2 regions of the Pseudomonas phytophila genome follow, and region 1 is predicted to be linked to the other one. Evidence: predicted binding sites of a transcription regulator. Region 1 holds the regulator's gene; the other holds the start of a gene.
What was found. Region 1 encodes FliA, which starts transcription of late flagellar genes. Its sites were predicted from a motif close to CTAAAGTTTNNNNNNNNNNNGCCGNTAA; they were not measured.
Positions count from the first base shown of each region.

Region 2: a site for FliA is predicted at 2,274-2,301, ahead of K3169_RS15685 (methyl-accepting chemotaxis protein). Genes of this name have one in related genera too.

Region 1 is NZ_CP081201.1:4,678,008-4,682,687, forward strand. It holds gene K3169_RS21140 (chemotaxis protein CheA) at 1-488, opposite strand, end outside; gene K3169_RS21145 (protein phosphatase CheZ) at 527-1,315, opposite strand; gene K3169_RS21150 (chemotaxis response regulator CheY) at 1,335-1,709, opposite strand; gene fliA (RNA polymerase sigma factor FliA) at 1,999-2,739, opposite strand; gene fleN (flagellar synthesis regulator FleN) at 2,736-3,569, opposite strand; gene flhF (flagellar biosynthesis protein FlhF) at 3,684-4,680, opposite strand, start outside.
Region 2 is NZ_CP081201.1:3,450,930-3,455,609, forward strand. It holds gene K3169_RS15680 (winged helix-turn-helix transcriptional regulator) at 32-403, shown strand; gene K3169_RS15685 (methyl-accepting chemotaxis protein) at 629-2,254, opposite strand; gene K3169_RS15690 (hypothetical protein) at 2,709-3,152, shown strand; gene argE (acetylornithine deacetylase) at 3,174-4,325, opposite strand; gene K3169_RS15700 (DUF1028 domain-containing protein) at 4,322-4,680, opposite strand, start outside.

The DNA of each region.
Region 1 (4,680 bases):
TCGAATTCGGTATCGGTGATCTCGTCGGAAGCCGCTTCAGCGACAGCTTCGACAGGTGCCTCCTCCACGACTTCAGCAGCGGGCGCTTCGTCAGCAGACGCAGGCTCTGCCAGACGCGCCAGGGCAGCCAGCAATTCCGGTGTTGCCGGAGTCACTTCACTGCGCTCACGCACTTGGCTGAACATTGCGTTGACCGCATCCAGCGCTTCAAGGACCACGTCCATCAGTTCCGAGTCTACGCGACGCTCACCCTTTCGCAGGATGTCGAAGACGTTCTCGGCGATGTGGCAGCACTCCACCAGCTCATGGAGCTGGAGGAAGCCGGCGCCCCCTTTTACAGTGTGAAAACCGCGAAAAATTGCATTGAGCAGATCTGCGTCATCCGGTCGGCTTTCCAGCTCGACCAACTGTTCAGACAACTGCTCGAGAATTTCGCCGGCCTCTACCAGAAAATCCTGAAGGATCTCTTCATCGGCGCCGAAGCTCATTGGGGTGCTCCCTAAAATTAACCGTCAACAGACCAGACTTAGAAGCCCAGGCTCGATAGCAGATCGTCTACATCGTCCTGTCCGGACACAACGTCTTCCCGTTTATCGGCATGAATCTGCGGACCTTCACCCTGTTTGATATGTTTTTCTGGATCTTTTTCTGCGCGGATGGATTCGTCGTCATGTTCGATGCCCGCAAAGCGGTCCACATGACTGGCCATGAGCACCAATTTGAGCAGATTGCTCTCGACTTCAGTGACCAACTGCGTGACGCGCTTGATCACCTGACCGGTGAGGTCCTGGAAGTCCTGAGCCAGCAGAATGTCGTTGAGGTGAGAGGAAACCTGGTGGGTATCCTTTTCAGTGCGCGTCAAGAAACCATCGACACGACGCGCCAGCTCACGAAACTCATCAGCGCTGACCTCACGGCGCATGAAACGCCCCCAGTCCGCACTCAAGGCCTTGGCCTCGTCGTTCAGACTGTGCATCAGCGGGGTGCTTTCTTCGACCAGGTCCATGGTGCGGTTGGCCGCGTTTTCCGTGAGCCTGACGACATACGACAGGCGCTCGGTGGCATCCGTGATCTGGGACACCTCTTCGGCTTGCGGCATGTTCGGGTCAATCTGGAAGTTGACGATCGCGCTGTGCAACTCGCGCGTCAGCTTGCCGATTTCTTGATACAGGCCACGATCCCGAGCCTGGTTGAGCTCATGGATCAGTTGCACGGCGTCGCCGAAACGGCCTTTTTCAAGGCTCGCCACCAGCTCGGTTGCGTGTTTTTTCAGGGTCGATTCAAACTCGCCCATTGACGTTTCGTTGTTCTCCATAAAGCCCTCGCGGCATACATCAGCTATTTACGCGCTCAAAGATCTTGTCGATCTTTTCTTTCAGCGCCTGAGCCGTGAATGGCTTGACGACATAACCGTTGACGCCGGCCTGAGCCGCTTCAATGATTTGGTCGCGCTTGGCTTCTGCGGTCACCATCAACACCGGAAGGTGCTTGAGGCGCTCATCGGCACGCACTTTACGCAGCAGGTCGATACCAGTCATGCCAGGCATGTTCCAGTCCGTTACCAGAAAGTCAAAGGAACCACTTTCCAGCATCGGCAACGCGGTAAGCCCGTCATCGGCTTCGGACGTGTTGGTGAAGCCCAGATCACGCAGCAGGTTTTTAATGATCCGCCGCATCGTTGAGAAGTCATCAACGATGAGGATTTTCATGTTCTTGTCCAATTCGACCTCCAAGCAGTCTTTGACGCGTTCAGCACCTGAACGCGCTGTTCAATCAATACCGGCACAGCTCACATCGGCTGCACGTAAACGACGGGCTTGGCAAATCAACAACTATGGAAACCGCACAGCAAATCCACGGACTGCATGAAAGCTATTGCTTTTAACAGTCCGTGGCGCGAATGCCTGTATGGCTCCAGCCTTGTCCACTGTCCCACGTAACGCTTTGCACAGCCTGCTCACACGAGACACACAATCACCAGGGATTGCGTACCACCTGTCAACGCGCTCGCCACTCTCCCAAACGCCCTCGTAAACGAGCTGCGCACTGGCTGTGTAACTGGCTGACTCGAGATTCGCTGACCCCCAGGACCTCACCGATTTCCTTGAGGTTCAGCTCCTCGTCATAGTACAGCGCCAAAACCAGACGTTCACGCTCCGGCAAGTTGGCAATTGCATCCGCCAACGCAGCCTGGAAACGTTCATCTTCCAGGTCGCGCGACGGCTCAAGCGAACCGCTTGCGCCATCCTCATGCAGTCCTTCATGTTCGCCGTCCTGCAAGAGGTCGTCGAAACTGAAGAGGCGACTGCCCAAGGTATCGTTCAAAATCCCGTAATAATCATCGAGACTCAATTGGAGTTCGGCCGCAACCTCGTGATCTTTAGCGTCACGGCCGGTTTTTGCTTCAATTGAGCGAATTGCGTCACTCACCATGCGCGTATTGCGGTGAACCGAGCGAGGAGCCCAGTCTCCCTTGCGCACTTCATCGAGCATCGCACCCCGGATTCGAATCCCGGCATACGTCTCGAAACTGGCACCCTTGGTGCAATCGTACTTGGTGGAAACTTCCAGCAAGCCGATCATCCCCGCCTGAATCAAGTCTTCGACCTGAACACTGGCAGGCAGGCGCGCCAATAAATGGTAAGCAATGCGCTTGACCAGCGGAGCATACCGCTCGATCAACTCATATTGCGAGTTTCGGGACGCTTTGCTGTACATCTGATAGCCGCTCGCGGTCATTGAACAGGCCCTGCACTTGTCTGGTAAACCAGTCGCTCAACGAAGAACTCAAGATGTCCACGTGGGTTGGCAGGCAGCGGCCAGGTATCGACCTTCTGCGCAATGGCCTTGAATGCCAGCGAACATTTAGAGCGTGGGAAAGCTTCGTATACGGCGCGTTGTTTCTGGACGGCCTTACGCACACATTCGTCGTAAGGCACTGCACCGACATACTGCAAAGCGACGTCCAGGAAGCGGTCAGTCACCTTGGTCAACTTGGCGAACAGGTTGCGCCCTTCCTGCGGACTCTGGGCCATGTTGGCCAGGACCCGGAAACGGTTCATACCGTAATCGCGATTGAGCAACTTTATCAGGGCGTAGGCGTCAGTGATGGAAGTGGGCTCATCGCACACCACCAGCAAGACTTCCTGAGCAGCCCGGACAAAGCTGACCACCGACTCGCCGATACCGGCGGCCGTATCGATGACCAGCACGTCAAGATTGTCGCCAATGTCACTAAATGCCTGGATCAGGCCGGCGTGCTGCGCCGGGCTCAGATGAACCATGCTCTGCGTGCCGGAGGCAGCAGGCACGATCCGGATCCCGCCCGGGCCTTGCAACAAAACGTCGCGCAGCTCACAACGACCCTCCATCACATCGGCGAGGGTGCGTTTAGGCGTCAGCCCCAGAAGGACATCGACATTCGCCAGGCCAAGGTCGGCGTCCAGCAACATGACGCGCCGGCCGAGTTCGGCCAAGGCCAGTGAAAGGTTCACTGACACGTTAGTCTTACCGACGCCACCTTTGCCGCCGGTCACCGCGATCACCTGTACGGGATGCATGCTGCCCATTTAATTCTTTACCTTGTCTTGCGTAGACCGAAGCCAGATTGCAGGCGACACGCTCAATGAAGAGCAATGCCAGGCAGACCACCGATGCAGGTAACTCTCAATAGTTCGCTTCACTTAACCGACCCGTTTGTTGGGGTTGTGGTAAAGGTCGGCGAACATATCCGCCATGGCCTCTTCGCTTGGCTCTTCTTGCATCTGCACGTTGACCGCGCGTGTCACCAATTGGTGGCGGCGTGGAATGTGAAGATCGTCAGGAATTCTAGGCCCATCAGTGAGATAGGCAACAGGCAGCTCATGACTGATCGCAAGACTGAGCACTTCACCCAGGCTGGCGGTTTCGTCCAGCTTGGTCAGGATGCATCCGGCCAGACCACAGCGTTTGTAGCTGTGATATGCAGCAGTCAGCACCTGTTTCTGGCTGGTGGTTGCCAGGACCAGATAATTACGGGATTTGATACCGCGCCCTGCCAGACTTTCCAGCTGCATGCGCAACGCCGGATCACTGGCTTGCAGGCCCGCGGTATCGATCAACACGACGCGCTTGCGCAACAGCGGATCAAGCGCTTGCGCCAGCGACTGGCCAGGATCGACGTGAGTCACCGGTACGTTGAGGATACGGCCCAATGTCTTGAGCTGCTCCTGAGCGCCGATACGGAAACTGTCCATGCTGACCAGAGCGATATTCTGTGCGCCGTACTTGAGTACGTAGCGCGCTGCCAGCTTGGCCAGCGTGGTGGTCTTGCCCATGCCAGCCGGGCCGACCATGGCAATCACACCGCCCTCTTCAAGCGGCTCGACGTCCGGCACTTCAATCATGCGCGCCAGGTGGGCCAGCAACATGCGCCAGGCCTGACGTGGCTCGTCGATATCAGGGATCATTTCCAGCAAGTCGCGGGACAACGGGCCAGACAAGCCGACACGTTGCAGACGACGCCACAGGTTGGCCTGGGCCGGACGACTGCCCTGCAACTGATTCCACGCCAGGGAGCCGAGCTGGACTTCCAGCAGCTCACGCAGGCCATTCAATTCGAAACGCATCGAGTCGTAACCGCGCTGACCACCAGCAGGTGCCGCCGGAGCAGCCTGCGGCTGTGCGGAGGGACGTGGCGGC
Region 2 (4,680 bases), 1.2 Mb from region 1:
ATCCTTGAGCAAAGGACGGAGCGGCCCGATCATGGCAGACAACACCTTTAAATGTGGGCTCGAAGCTGCGCTGGCGGTGCTTGGCGGCAAATGGAAGCCACTGATTCTCTATAACCTGACGCGCAATGTTCACCGCTACGGGGAACTGAAACGTGCGATTGGCGGTGTGACCGACAAGGTATTGATCCAGCAACTCAAGGAACTGGAGCGCGATGAAATCGTTTCGCGCATGGATTTTCAGGAAATACCGCCAAAGGTTGAGTATTCCCTGACACCTTTCGGACAGTCCCTGGCGACAGCGCTGGGTGCGCTATGCGTGTGGGGTACGGAACATATGCAGACCGTAGAGCGCATCAGCGAGCGGCGCACGTCCACCCTCGCCCGTCCGATAAACCCTCGGTAAAGCGGTGGTCCAGACGTGTCGCCTTTGAAGGTAGGAGGCAACTTGTTAGCGAGAAGGCTAACGCGACTACTCAGGCGCGTCGCCTCGCGAACAAGTTCGCTCCTACCCCGACAACGCGGAGGCTCAGCCTAGTCGCCTTTGCCTCCTGCCGAAAAGCATCCCAATTCAGTAATTTACATTTCGTTTAAGCGTCGCGACAGCGCAGTGACAGTGGACAGCCTCATATCAAATCACAAAACGCGCCACCATCCCGTTCAGGTCAACCGCCAATCGCGATAGTTCATGACTCGCCGCGCTGGTTTGATTAGCACCCGCAGCCGATTGAGTGGCCAGATCACGGATATTCACCAGATTTCGATCCACCTCGCGTGACACCTGAGCCTGCTCTTCCGAGGCGCTGGCGATCACCAGGTTGCGCTCATTGATTTGCGAAATTGCTTCAGTGATCTGTTCCAGCGCTTCTCCGGCAGCGCGGGCCAGGTCCAGAGTGGTTTGCGTGCGACTGGTGTTTAATGCCATCGACTGCACTGCGTTACCGGTTCCGCTTTGAATGCCGGCGACCATTTGTTCAATCTCTCGTGTTGATTGCGCGGTGCGATGCGCCAATGCCCTTACCTCATCAGCCACTACCGCAAAACCACGACCTGCTTCGCCAGCCCTTGCAGCCTCGATGGCCGCGTTCAGTGCCAGCAGGTTGGTTTGCTCGGCGATCGAACGGATAACGTCCAGTACCTTGCCAATATCCCGACCTTGCTCCGCCAGGCCTTCGACCAGTGTCGAGGTGGTCTGCACGTCCTGAGTCATGGCCTGAATCGCCTGCACGGTCTGAACAACTTTATCGCGCCCCTGACGTGCGGTATCAGTGGACTGCTCAGAAGCCTGAGATGTGGAAACCGCATTGCGGGCCACCTCTTCCACCGCCGCTGTCATTTCGTTCACGGCAGTCGCGGCCTGTTCGATTTCGTCGTTCTGTTGCTGCAAACCACGCGATGACTCCTCGGTCACAGCGCTCAACTCTTCGGCTGCTGATGCCAACTGCGTAGCCGATCCTGAGATCATCTCGATGGTTTTACGCAGGTTCTGCTGCATGATCACCAGCGCTTCAAGCAAACGTGCCGGTTCGTCCTTGCCATCCACTTCGATATGTTTGGTCAGGTTGCCCGCAGCAATTTCCTGAGCAGCGTTCACGGCTCTGGACAATGGCGCCACAATACTGCGCGTCAATAACCAGGCGAGTAACACTGTCATCAATGACGCAATAACTGCCACAGCAATAATGGCGACCGTTGCACCATCGTATTGCTGCCCGGCTACTTTAGAGCCAGCAACCGCCCCCGCTCTGTTTATATCCACCAGGTCTTTGAGTTGCTTGGTCATCAAGTCAGAAGTTTGTCTCATGCTGGTGTTGATCATCGCACGAGTTTCTTCAACCTTATTGTCACGCGACAGTTGCGCTGCTTGATTCAGCAAGCTTATGTACTGAGTCAGTGTCCCATCAAACTGTTGGTAGATTGCTCTTTCATCGGCTTCTGCGGGCAGCGCAATGTAAGCGGACTTGGCAGCCTGCAATTGGGTAATAATTTCAGCGACACGTTGGTCGCTTTCCTGAATCATTTCAGGTTCGCGGTTAACCAGCATACGCAGGGAAAAAATCCTCAGGCGTAGCGCGTACTCGTTGATATTGCCTATCAGCGAAATGCTAGGCAGGGTATTGGTTTCCATATCGACCGTGGCCTGGCGAATCAAGCTCATGCGGTTCAGCGCGAAAAAGCCCAACGCAATAACCAGCAGCGCAATAAACGCGAAGCCAAGAAACGCACGCGGAGCGATATTCATATTTCTTATAGTCATGGACCTATTCTCATTGGAGTAAACAGCAATAGCGCTCCATGCTCTAACCATTACGAGTCGACCTGCCCGGTTTCATAACGCAGGGGCGAACGTCGTAGCCCTTACACACCTTGTTACGTCTATCGGCGGTGATTTCGTATTAGTTGAGAAGAATTTAAAATTTATTTTTTGACGCCAATAGCCTGTCTAATGCAGGCACTACCAGCGTTACACGAGTGCACTCCATATTTGTAGTTATGTGCTGCGGTACTACTAACGGGTGAACACTAAAAAAAACTGGTGCATAGCTAGTGCATAACTGGTAAGTCGTTAGTGCATCGCTAGTGCATATCACGCACGCGACAAGCAAGCTTGCTGAAACCATCATGGCGAGTCCGCCCGCTCAAAGACGTTGAAGTATCGGCACCAAGGGCCGATATAAAACATTCAGTCATCCATTACAGGAGCTTCACCGATGCACCAAAGGCTCATAGCAGGCGTCCTTCTTCTGTTACTCAGCGGTTGCTCGCTGCATCCGTATACCAAAGAAGAATTGCTGAGCAAGGGTACAGCCAGCCCGGAATATTGCCTGACGCAGGAGCGGGTTCTGGTTGAAGAGCGGGTACAACGCTATTTGAATAAATGCTATCACCCGCGTGTGATCGAAGTCGCAACGGGTGGAACGATAGTCCAGGCCATGCAACTGAAAGTGGACAGCAATGCACAACGGAGCGAGATGTTGCTTTGGGCACCGACCATCTATGGAAACCAGTACTACATGAACGTCATCGTCTCGGAAAAGAACCTCGCCTGCAAAACGACCCTGACCGTCGTAGCGTCTGGCTGGGGGTTTGGGCGCAGTTCCCCGAAGATTGTGGAAAGCGCCAACGGGGATGATCCGTGGTGTCCAATGCCGTGACCGCACCCTTTTTTTACGAGGTCAGTGCCGAACAAACGCCAACACCTGCCCCAGCATCCGGTCACATGCATCCAGTTGCTCGATACTGATGAATTCATCCGGTTTGTGCCCTTGCGCCATGCTGCCGGGGCCGCAGACTACGGCCGGGATTCCTGACTGATCGAACAATCCGCCCTCAGTGCCAAAAGCCACCGTGCCGAATGATCGTGAGCCGCAAAACTCCGCGATCAACTCTGCGGCCTGGCTTTGCATCGAGATATCCAGTCCTGGGTAACTCGACAGCTCGGTAAGGCGAATGTCGCTTTGCCCGCTGACAGCCCGCATTGCAGGCAGCAACTCATTTTGTGCGTAAGCGTGCAATGCAGAGATGACGTGGTGCGGGTCTTCTACAGGAAGCGAGCGCACTTCAAAGTCAAAGCGACAATGTTCAGGAACAATGTTTAACGCTACGCCACCGCCGATTACCCCAACCTGCACGGTCGAGAACGGCGGATCAAAGCGCGCGTCCTGCCGTTCTTCGGCCTGCAACGCTTTCCCGAGCCTTCCCAGCTCGTTGATCAACTGCGCAGCGTACTCAATGGCGTTGACGCCACTGGGCGCGTGAGCCGAATGGCAAGCCAGGCCGTGCACATCACAACGCATGGCTACTTTGCCTTTGTGCCCGAGCACCGGTTTCAGCTCCGTGGGCTCACCGATCACACAGAGCAACGGTTTAACCGGCTTTGAACCCAGCACTTCCAGCAGCGAGCGGACGCCCAGACAGCCAACTTCCTCATCGTAGGAAAGCGCAATGTGCACCGGCATACGCAATGTGTTCCGGGTCAACTCCGGAACCAGCGCCATGACACAGGCTATGTAGCCTTTCATGTCGGCAGTACCACGGCCGTATAACCTCCCCTCCTTCTCACTCAGCTCGAACGGCGGAAAAGTCCAGGACTGGCCGTCTACCGGAACTACATCCGTATGACCCGACAAGACGATGCCGGGCACGTCAGCCGGGCCAATCGTCGCGAAGAGATTGGCCTTGGTCTTTTGCGCGTTGTAGATCAGCTCGCAGGAAACGCCATGGCCATCGAGGTATTCACGCACAAATTCGATTAGCGCCAGATTCGACTCGCGGCTGGTGGTGTCGAACGCAACCAGACGAGCCAACAGCTCGCGGCTGGCGCTCATCGGTCATCTCCCGGTACGCCATAGCCTGGCGCTCCGGCGGGGTTCAGCGCGCGGTCGAGATAATCCTGCATCTGTGGCTGATAGGCTTGCCACAAACCATCCAGCACGTTGATCGGGTCGTGCTCAGCCCAATCCACTCGCAAATCAACAATCGGCCAAGGCAGATCGGCCACCACTTTCAGTGCTGCCGAATGCACAGGCCCGGCTTCTCCGCCCGCCGCATGACCTGCTTGCATGGCTTGCAGCAAACGCTCGGCGAGGTGCCCTGAAGCCAGCTCAAAAGCCTTGACCATCGCGTTGATCACTTCAGGGTTAGCCAGCATGTTGCCGGCCGCGACGCACTGTTCCCCGCTGA